Regions from separate parts of the Pseudomonas sp. 8(2025) genome, predicted to be linked through region 1. Evidence: riboswitches for the same ligand, from Rfam matches in the RefSeq annotation. Region 1 holds a riboswitch; each other region holds the start of a gene.

Region 1 (2,194 bases):
CGCGGCCTGGGGTTTTGCACCTTGCGGCCAGCCGATGGCGGGGGCGATGTTGACCGTGGGGATCAACGTCGGGTTGGGTTCCGGCAGCTTGGGGTTGGGGCCGGTGCCGTCGGACACCTGCAGGCTGGAAGTTTCGCCGCAGGCGGCGAGGCCGGCGGCGATGGCGATCAGTAGGCTGTGCTGAAGCTTGAGCATGCGAATTTCCCTATGAGTGCACGGACGTCGTAGTCATAGAGAAGCATAGCCAGTCGATGGTTCCGCCCGATCAGCGGGCCTCCTTGAAGAGCACGGCGACGCCCGGGTGGTAGTGGCCGGCCTCGTTGTGCAGCTTGCGATAGGCGTAGGGGAAGTACCAGGCCACGGCGCAACAGTGCTCTTTCTGCAGTTCGTCGAGCATGTCCTGGAGCTCTTCCGGGGTAGCGCTGTGCTGGGATTTTTGTGGGGCAACGAACAGGCAACCCAGTCTCAGGTCGCTGGCGTAGCTGATCTTTCTTGCATCCTGGGCAACGTCCAGCAGTGCCTGGGTCAGGTTCAGGCTGTTGACCCTTGGCCAGCGCTGGGTGGCGTGGATGTAGGCGCGCTCTTCCTTGGTGGCCAGGTACAGGTCGGTGCGGGCGTTGCGCGCACCTTCTTCCTGCTGTTTCCTGCTGGGGCTGTGTTCCAGGCTGACCATCTCGGCCATCCAGGCCGCCGCGCTGAGCAGCCCGAGATTGGCCTGCTCGTCGAACCAGTAGGGCGTTTCGTTATCGCCGCGAACCGCGTTGTAGCGATCGATGCAATCGAACCAGCGTTCCAGCATCGGGCGCAGGAATTCCAGCTTCGGATTGCTGATGATCATGCCTTGCATCGAACTCACCCCTTATTGTTGTGTGGTTGGCGCCTGGGGCGCTGAAAAGTGGCTATTTGATATCATTGCTCTGAGTGTGGCACAAGATTGGCGTCAGTTTATTGATGCAGTGCAGTTTTGTGCCGGGGGCGACGGCCGGCTTTAATTGACGCTCCACCCCCAACCCTCTAACCTTCGCGACTTGTTTCAGGTGCTCTGTGGCCGGTGGCCGACAGAGTGAAACAGGGAAGCCGGTCAGGGTCTGTTCCAGTGATGGAGCCGACGACGATTCCGGCGCTGCCCCCGCAACGGTAGATGAGTCAAGACTGCGCCTGACGCCACTGTGTCAATGACACGGGAAGGCGCGCAGTCCGGCAGCCATGCCGCTCATGAGCCCGGAGACCGGCCTGATCCATCCAACGGCATCACGGTGGGCGATGCCAGGCTAGCGCCGTCTGTTCCTTTTCCCTGCCCCCCGTTCCCCAGCCCCAACGGAGAGCTGCCCCATGAGTGAATCCCCCGATCGTGACGAGCGCCATCTGGCGCGCATGTTGCGCAAAAAAGCCGTGATCGATGAACGCATTGCCAACTCGCCCAACGAATGCGGCCTGCTGCTGGTATTGACCGGCAACGGCAAGGGCAAGAGCAGCTCGGCCTTCGGCATGCTGGCGCGGTCCATGGGCCACGGCATGCAGTGTGGCGTGGTGCAGTTCATCAAGGGGCGTAACAGCACCGGCGAAGAACTGTTCTTCCGGCGTTTCCCCGAGCAGGTGCGCTTTCACGTGATGGGCGAAGGCTTTACCTGGGAAACCCAGGATCGCCAGCGCGATATCGCTGCGGCTGAAGCCGCCTGGGCGGTTTCCAGGGAGTTGCTGAGCAACCCGGATATTGGCCTGGTGGTGCTCGACGAGCTGAACATTGCCCTCAAGCACGGCTACCTGGACCTGGATCAGGTGCTCAGTGACCTGCAGGCACGTCCGCCCATGCAGCATGTGGTAGTGACCGGTCGCGGCGCCAAGCCGGAGATGATCGAGCTGGCCGATACCGTGACCGAGATGGGCATGGTCAAGCACGCCTTCCAGGCCGGGATCAAGGCGCAGAAAGGTGTCGAGCTGTGAGCGTGAATTCATGACTGATGTTCGTCATTGCCCGGCAGTGTTGATCGCCGCACCGGCTTCCGGCCAGGGCAAGACCACGGTGACCGCGGCCCTGGCCCGCTTGCACCGCAACCGGGGGCGCAAGGTCCGGGTCTTCAAGTGCGGCCCGGATTTCCTCGACCCGATGATTCTTGAGCGCGCCAGTGGTGCCGCGGTGTACCAGTTGGACATGTGGATGGTGGGCGAGCAGGAAAGCCGCCGTCTGCTCTGG
Region 2 (2,194 bases), on a different contig from region 1:
CGCTGATCTGCTGCAGGGCGCCAATCAGATCGTTGAGGGTGGTCACCCCGCCGAGCCCGACATTGGTGGCATCGGCTGCCGGCGCGGGGCATTCCAGGCCCTGCACCAGGATCTTCACCAGGTCCGCGACATAGACGAAGTCGCGGGTCTGCCCGCCATCGCCGAACAGGGTGATGGGCCGCCCGGCCTTGGCCCGCTCGCTGAAAATGCTGATCACCCCGGAATACGGCGATGAAGGGTCCTGGCGCGGGCCGAAGATATTGAAAAAGCGCAGGATCACCGGTTCCAGCCCATGCTGGCGGCGGTAGAAGTCCAGGTAGTACTCGCTGGCGAGCTTGTCCGCCGCGTAGGGCGTGAGGGGAGATTTAGGGGTGTCTTCGGCAATCGGCGTGCCCTCGCCGTTATTGCCATAGACCGCAGCACTGGAGGCGAACACCACGCGGCGGATACCGGCCGCGGTCATCGCCTCGCACAGGCGCAGGGTGGCGATGAAATTGCTCTGGTGGGTGGCCACCGGGTCTTCGACCGAAGCCTGGACCGACGCCACAGCAGCCAGATGCACCACGGCATCGCAGCCCTGAACGGCATCCGCCAGGAGTGCCGCATCGGCGGCATCCCCCACCAGCAGTTCCAGGCCAGCATCGCCCATGGGCAGATTGCCGACCTTGCCCGTGGAAAGGTCGTCCAGAACCCGCACCGCATAACCCTTGGCCAGCAGTGCATCCACGAGGTGAGAACCGATAAAACCAGCGCCCCCAGTAACCAGTATCCGTTCGGCAGACATAGATCATTCCAAAGAGAAAAACCGCGGCTACGCCGTCTGAAGCTAGCACAGCCAACGGATCAGCCCTGGCTACTTGCCATCCTGGCCATCATGTTTTGTTTGGCTGCTCTGCCCCATAGGCTGTTTCGCCTTTTTTCGGAGCAGAGTTCAGAGCTTTGGCGTCAAAAAAAAACTCAAGATAATCAATCGCTCAGCGCCGACATACTGGGTCAGAAAAGCAAAATCGTCAATAATGCGTCGATATTTGTCGATTATTTAAGCGCCAGGAAAAATAGGTCAATATATTGACTTTCCCAACATAAAGCGCTGAAACCGCCGCCGTAGCTGGCCACATGCCATTGACGCAAGGGCTCGGCAGTGCTCATATGCGCGCCAGTTTCAGGTGTCCCATGCCGCCGTGCATGGGGTTAAACGGGAAGCCGGTGCGTCATTTCGATGATCAGTCCGGCGCTGCCCCCGCAACGGTAAGCGAGCGAAGCATTCGACAGACCACTGTGCCAAGGCATGGGAAGGTGAATGCCTCATGACCCTCGCAAGCCCGGAGACCGGCCTGCAACTTCGTTTGACAACCCCGCGGTGGGCGGGCGCAGTCCGGTTTTCGTGGGCGCGGCTGCCCGCGATTCCCTATGCGTTGTTCCCTCCGGGATTCATTCATTCCTTACAAGTAGTAGGAATCGCATGTCCCGCACCTCCTTGCTGCAACACCTGGCGAGCCCCTCGCTGTGTTTCACCCTCCTGCCTTGCATGGCCTACCCGGCGCTGGCCTTGGCTGAACAGAAAACCTCCCTGGTCTTGCCCGAGACCCAAGTGAACGGAGTCTCCAGCGCCCCGCAAACCTCTCTGGACACGCCCCTGCCCGCCGGCTCGCGGCTGAACCTCACGGCCCTGGAGACTCCGGCCAGCACCAGCAGCCTGGGCAACGACGCCATCAGCAACCGCAACAACCTCACGGTGCAGGATGCCGTTACCCGCTCCCCCGGCATCACCAGCATCGCCACCCCGGGCAACGGCAATACCGCACTGTCGGCCCGCGGCTTTACCGGGCACTCCTCGGTGATGACCCTGTTCGACGGCGCGCGCCTGTACACCGGCGCCGGCAGCCAGACCTTCCCGGTGGACCCGTGGATGGTCGAGCGCATCGACGTGATCCGCGGCCCGGCCTCGGTGCTGTACGGGGAAGGCGCCACCGGCGCGGTGATCAACGTGATTGCCAAGAAGCCCTTCGACGGTGAGATCCACAACCACCTGCGCCTGGGCTATGGCTCCCATGATCGCCAGCAACTGGGCCTGGACAGCGGCGGCTCGCTGACCGATACCCTGAGCTACCGCCTGACCCTGAACCAGCAACAGAGCAATGGCTGGGTCGACCAGGGCCAGTCACGCAGCCTGGCACTCAGCGCGGCGTTACGC
Region 3 (2,194 bases), on a different contig from region 1:
CCGCCGGGCTGGGTCCTGAGCAGGTGCATGGCTTAGACGCTGAGTGCGGCGCGCAGTTGCGCTTCGAGCTGGGCGGCGTCCAGTTCCTGGCCGATCAGCACCAGGCGCGTGGTACGGGCCTCGTCGGCGCCCCACTTGCGGTCGAAGTGCTTGTCGAAGCGCGTGCCCACGCCCTGGATCAGCAGGCGCATCGGCTTGTTGGGGATCGCGGCGAAACCCTTGACCCGCAGGATGCCGTGCTTGACCACCAGTTGGGTCAGGGCGTCCAGCAGCAGGCTTTCGTCGGCCTGGGGCAGCTCGATGGAGATGGAATCGAAGGCGTCGTGATCGTGGTCGTCGTGATCGTCATCGCCGTCATGGTGATGGTCGTGATGGCTGTGGCGGCCGTCGATGTGTTCCTCGGAACCGGCACCCAGGCCCAGCAGCACATCCAGGGGCAGGCGACCGCTGCTGGCTTCGATGACCTTGACCGCCGGCGGCAGCTCCTCGGCCACTTCCAGGCGCACCTTGGCCAGGTCTTCGGGGCTGATCAGGTCGGTCTTGTTGAGGATCACCAGGTCGGCGCTGGACAGCTGGTCGGCGAACAGCTCATGCAGCGGCGATTCGTGGTCCAGGTTGGGGTCGAGCTTGCGCTGGGCGTCCACTTGATCGGGGAAGGCGGCGAAGGTGCCGGCGGCCACGGCCGGGCTGTCGACCACGGTGATCACCGCATCGACGGTGCAGGCACTGCGGATTTCCGGCCACTGGAAGGCCTGGACCAGAGGCTTGGGCAGCGCCAGGCCGGAGGTCTCGATGAGGATGTGGTCCAGGTCGCCACGGCGCGCCACCAGTTCGCGCATCACCGGGAAGAACTCCTCCTGCACGGTACAGCACAGGCAACCGTTGGCCAGCTCGTAGACTCGGCCGCTGGCCTCTTCCTCGGTGCAGCCGATGGCGCATTGCTTGAGGATTTCGCCGTCGATGCCCAGCTCGCCGAATTCGTTGACGATCACCGCAATGCGCCGGCCCTGGGCGTTGTCCAGCATGTGCCGGAGCAAGGTGGTCTTACCCGAGCCAAGGAAGCCGGTGACGATGGTGACGGGAAGTTTGGCCAGTGTTTTCATCGGATGCCCTTTGGCAAAAGGAGGCGGGCAAACGGGACGAGAACCGCAACGCCGGGCGCGCGGAGATTTCGCCACCGGATCACCCCGCCCGGTTGTAGTGAGAATCTTGGATCGAGGCAGGTCTCCTGGCTGAGGGCTTGCCAGTCGTCGGACCGGCGATTGCTGCGCCTTCCCACCGGCGTCGTCGACGCCCATGCAGTGGCCTTGCAGCAATCGAACCCTTCACAGTTGCGGGGGCAGCCGCGGCATCGACCGCGTTCCCTTCTTAGCTTCGACCCGTGGCCGAAGAACCTCGAAAGCGCAAGGCTACGCAGAGCCAGGGGGACGGTCAATCGACAATGCGCCCGTAGCAGCCGGCTTGCCGGCGAAAGAGCCATTGAACCTTGCGCGAGCGCGGCGCACACCTGCGCAGCGGTCACGGCAATTGACGCCCCTGCCCCGCCCATGATCTCCTACACACCTTGTTACGGGTGCCCCTTACAGGGTGAAACGGGAAACCGGTGAATCACGTGCTTAACTAAAAAGCCGTGGCCAGTCCGGTGCTGCCCCCGCAACGGTAAGCGAGCGAAGTGTCAGATCCACTGTGCCAAGGCATGGGAAGGCGACACTTGCTGGCACGGCATGACACAGCCCTGCCCCTCGCAAGCCCGGAGACCGGCCCGCAACACTTACATAACAACCCGCGGTGGGCGGGCGCTGTTGCAAACCCTGCGTGGCCATCACGCGGGGTTTTCCTGCGCCTCTACCCCGCTGACACTCCAGAGGGAAGCGCCATGTCGATCATCAGCAGCACCAGCCACTCCGCCAGCACGACCTCCACCCTGAGCCAGCGCCTGGTGGCCGCCATCGGCGCCTCGATCCTCGGCGCGTGCCTGGTGTACTTCGCCGGCTTCTCCCACATCGAGGCGGTGCACAACGCGGCCCACGACACCCGCCACAGCGCCGCCTTCCCTTGCCATTGAGACCTGCCGACATGATCAAGCGTATCGCGCAAACCGCAGGTTTCACCGGCCTCTTGGCCGCCCTGCTGCTGACCCTGCTGCAAAGCTTCTGGGTCGCCCCGTTGATCCTGCAGGCGGAAACCTATGAAA
Region 4 (2,194 bases), on a different contig from region 1:
ACAAGCTGGTGGCCGAACTGCGCGGCCAGCTCGACAGCCAGGGCCGCTCGCCGTTCTGGGACAGCCTGGGGCGGCACTTCTTCAAGATGGGTTTCCAGCAGGCCAATCGCCTGTCCAGCCACGGCAGCAAATCCTTCATCGCCGAACTGATGCCGCGCCAGCCGCTGTACACCTGCCTGCTCAGCCCCCAGGCGCAGGCCGCCATCGGCCAGGCCCACGCCAGCACCGAACAGGCGGTGAGCATCCTGCGCGACGAAGGCTTCAGCCATCAGGGCTGCATCGACATCTTCGATGGCGGGCCGCTGATCGAGGCCGAGGTGGCGAAGATCCGCAGCGTGCGCGAAAGCCAGACCCTGCCCCTGCTGGTGGGCACTCCGGATGCACAGGCGCCGGTGTGGCTGATTCACAACCGGCGCCTGGAAAGCTGCCGCATCACCGCCGCCCCCGGGCGCCTGGTTTCGGGTTGCCTACTGGTGGACCGGCTGACCGCCAAGCGCCTGCAACTGCAGCCGGGCGACTCGGTACGGGCGGTGCCGCTGCTGGCCTGCGAGTCACGCACGGCCCTGCACGCACAGCGGCACCTGGCCCCGCAAAGCGCCCTGCTCCTGTAGCCGCTGCCGCAGGCTCGGGCCGCGTTCGAAAGAACGGCCCGCAGGGGCGCGAAATCTCAAGACCGCTGAGGTGCTCGACATGAGACTGCCAAGCAAGGCCCTGCGGGCCTTTGCGCAGCCTCGCGGGCTCGGCAGCGGCTACAGAGGCGTCAGGGCGATGAATCCGGTAACACCTGGCGGCAGGCGCAACGTTGACGAACGCCGGGGCGGATGTTCATATGCCGCCCAGTTTCAGGTGCCTCCTGCCGCCGTGCAGGAGGTGAAACGGGAAACCGGTGCGCCCCTTTTCGGGCAAGTCCGGTGCTGCCCCCGCAACGGTAAGCGAGTGCTGCATTCAACAGGCCACTGTACCCAAGGTATGGGAAGGCGAATGCCGCCAGACTCGCAAGCCCGGAGACCGGCCTGTGACGTCTGTTTGGCAATCCTGCGGTGGGCGGGCATGGGCCGGTATGGTCGCGTGCCCGTGGCCGATACCCTCTCCTGCGTGCTTCCCGAAGACACTTTCGAGAAGACCAACAATGACAACACCTGACGCTTTCCTTGCACGCGACTGGCGTGCACCTGGCCGCACCATGAGCGGCGCCCTGCTCGGCTGCCTGTTCAGCCCCCTGCTGCTGGCGGACGACAGCCCCCTGACGCTGGACCGGCAATTTGTTTCCGCCCCCTCGGTGGAGTCCACCACGGTGGCCGAAATGGCCCGGTACGGCAGCAAGGTGGAGATCATCGACCGCCAGCAGATCGAACGCGCCGGCCCCAGCAGCGACATCACCCGGGTCCTGCAGATGTACGTGCCGGGGCTGTATGTGGCGCCCAAGAATGGCCCCTTCGACTACGGCACCTATTCCCTGCTGGGCGGGCGCAACGACGACACCCTGATCCTGCTGGAAGGCGTGCGCCTGAACAACCGCCTGTACGGCGGCCTGTACCTGGATACCCTGCCGGCCAACGCCATCGAGCGCATCGAGGTGCTCAAGGGTGGCCAGAGCCTGCTGTTCGGTACACAAGCGGTGTCCGGGGTGATCAACATCGTCACCCGCAGCCCGCAGACCCGCGACGTCTCCGGCGAGGTCAACCTGGGCCTGGACAGTTTCATGGGCAGGAGCGGCGACGCCCGCACCGAGCAAATCCTCAGCAACGGCCTGGGCGAGCTGGGGCTGTTGGCCTATGTCAGCCACAACGTCTCCGATGGCTACCAGCCATTTCGCAACAGCGCCTACAACGCCAACACCCGGGACAAGAAACGCAGCTATGAAGTGACCACCTTCGGCGCCAAGGCGATCCAGGGCCTTGGCGACGCTTCGCGGCTGGAACTGTTCTACCAGTACAGCGACGCCAACCTGGATTTCGCCCGCCCGGTGAACAACCGGAAAACCACCAACGACCGCATCCAGCAGATCGCCACCGCGACCTTCGAGCAGCGCCTGGGCGAAGGCTTCAGCTACTTCGTCAAGGGCCATGTCAACGACTGGGACACCCGCTACACCAGGATCGACAGCCTCGACGACGCCAGCCTCAAGGTGCGCAACCACAACGACTACTGGGGCTTCACCGACTGGGGCCTGCAGGCCGAGGGCAAGGCCGAG

What was found. A riboswitch is a leader RNA that binds a small molecule or an ion and turns the genes downstream of it on or off. The one in region 1 is predicted to bind cobalamin.
Region 2: linked by a shared signal. The riboswitch ahead of ACUXVH_RS10725 (TonB-dependent receptor) and the one ahead of cobO (cob(I)yrinic acid a,c-diamide adenosyltransferase) in region 1 are both predicted to bind cobalamin.
Region 3: linked by a shared signal. The riboswitch ahead of cobW (cobalamin biosynthesis protein CobW) and the one ahead of cobO (cob(I)yrinic acid a,c-diamide adenosyltransferase) in region 1 are both predicted to bind cobalamin.
Region 4: linked by a shared signal. The riboswitch ahead of ACUXVH_RS27085 (TonB-dependent receptor plug domain-containing protein) and the one ahead of cobO (cob(I)yrinic acid a,c-diamide adenosyltransferase) in region 1 are both predicted to bind cobalamin.

Annotation. Positions count from the first base shown of each region.
Region 1 is NZ_JBQOIE010000019.1:27,191-29,384, reverse strand. Features, by position in the region: gene ACUXVH_RS27485 (PQQ-dependent sugar dehydrogenase) at 1-195, opposite strand, end outside; gene ACUXVH_RS27480 (hypothetical protein) at 266-847, opposite strand; cobalamin riboswitch at 1,019-1,251, shown strand; gene cobO (cob(I)yrinic acid a,c-diamide adenosyltransferase) at 1,333-1,944, shown strand; gene ACUXVH_RS27470 (cobyrinate a,c-diamide synthase) at 1,955-2,194, shown strand, end outside.
Region 2 is NZ_JBQOIE010000004.1:241,385-243,578, forward strand. Features, by position in the region: gene ACUXVH_RS10720 (NAD-dependent epimerase/dehydratase family protein) at 1-784, opposite strand, end outside; cobalamin riboswitch at 1,148-1,352, shown strand; gene ACUXVH_RS10725 (TonB-dependent receptor) at 1,463-2,194, shown strand, end outside.
Region 3 is NZ_JBQOIE010000017.1:29,528-31,721, reverse strand. Features, by position in the region: gene cobN (cobaltochelatase subunit CobN) at 1-29, opposite strand, end outside; gene cobW (cobalamin biosynthesis protein CobW) at 33-1,103, opposite strand; cobalamin riboswitch at 1,202-1,413, opposite strand; cobalamin riboswitch at 1,555-1,780, shown strand; gene ACUXVH_RS26405 (CbtB domain-containing protein) at 1,877-2,065, shown strand; gene ACUXVH_RS26400 (CbtA family protein) at 2,077-2,194, shown strand, end outside.
Region 4 is NZ_JBQOIE010000018.1:56,936-59,129, forward strand. Features, by position in the region: gene ACUXVH_RS27080 (arginine N-succinyltransferase) at 1-611, shown strand, start outside; cobalamin riboswitch at 828-1,031, shown strand; gene ACUXVH_RS27085 (TonB-dependent receptor plug domain-containing protein) at 1,184-2,194, shown strand, end outside.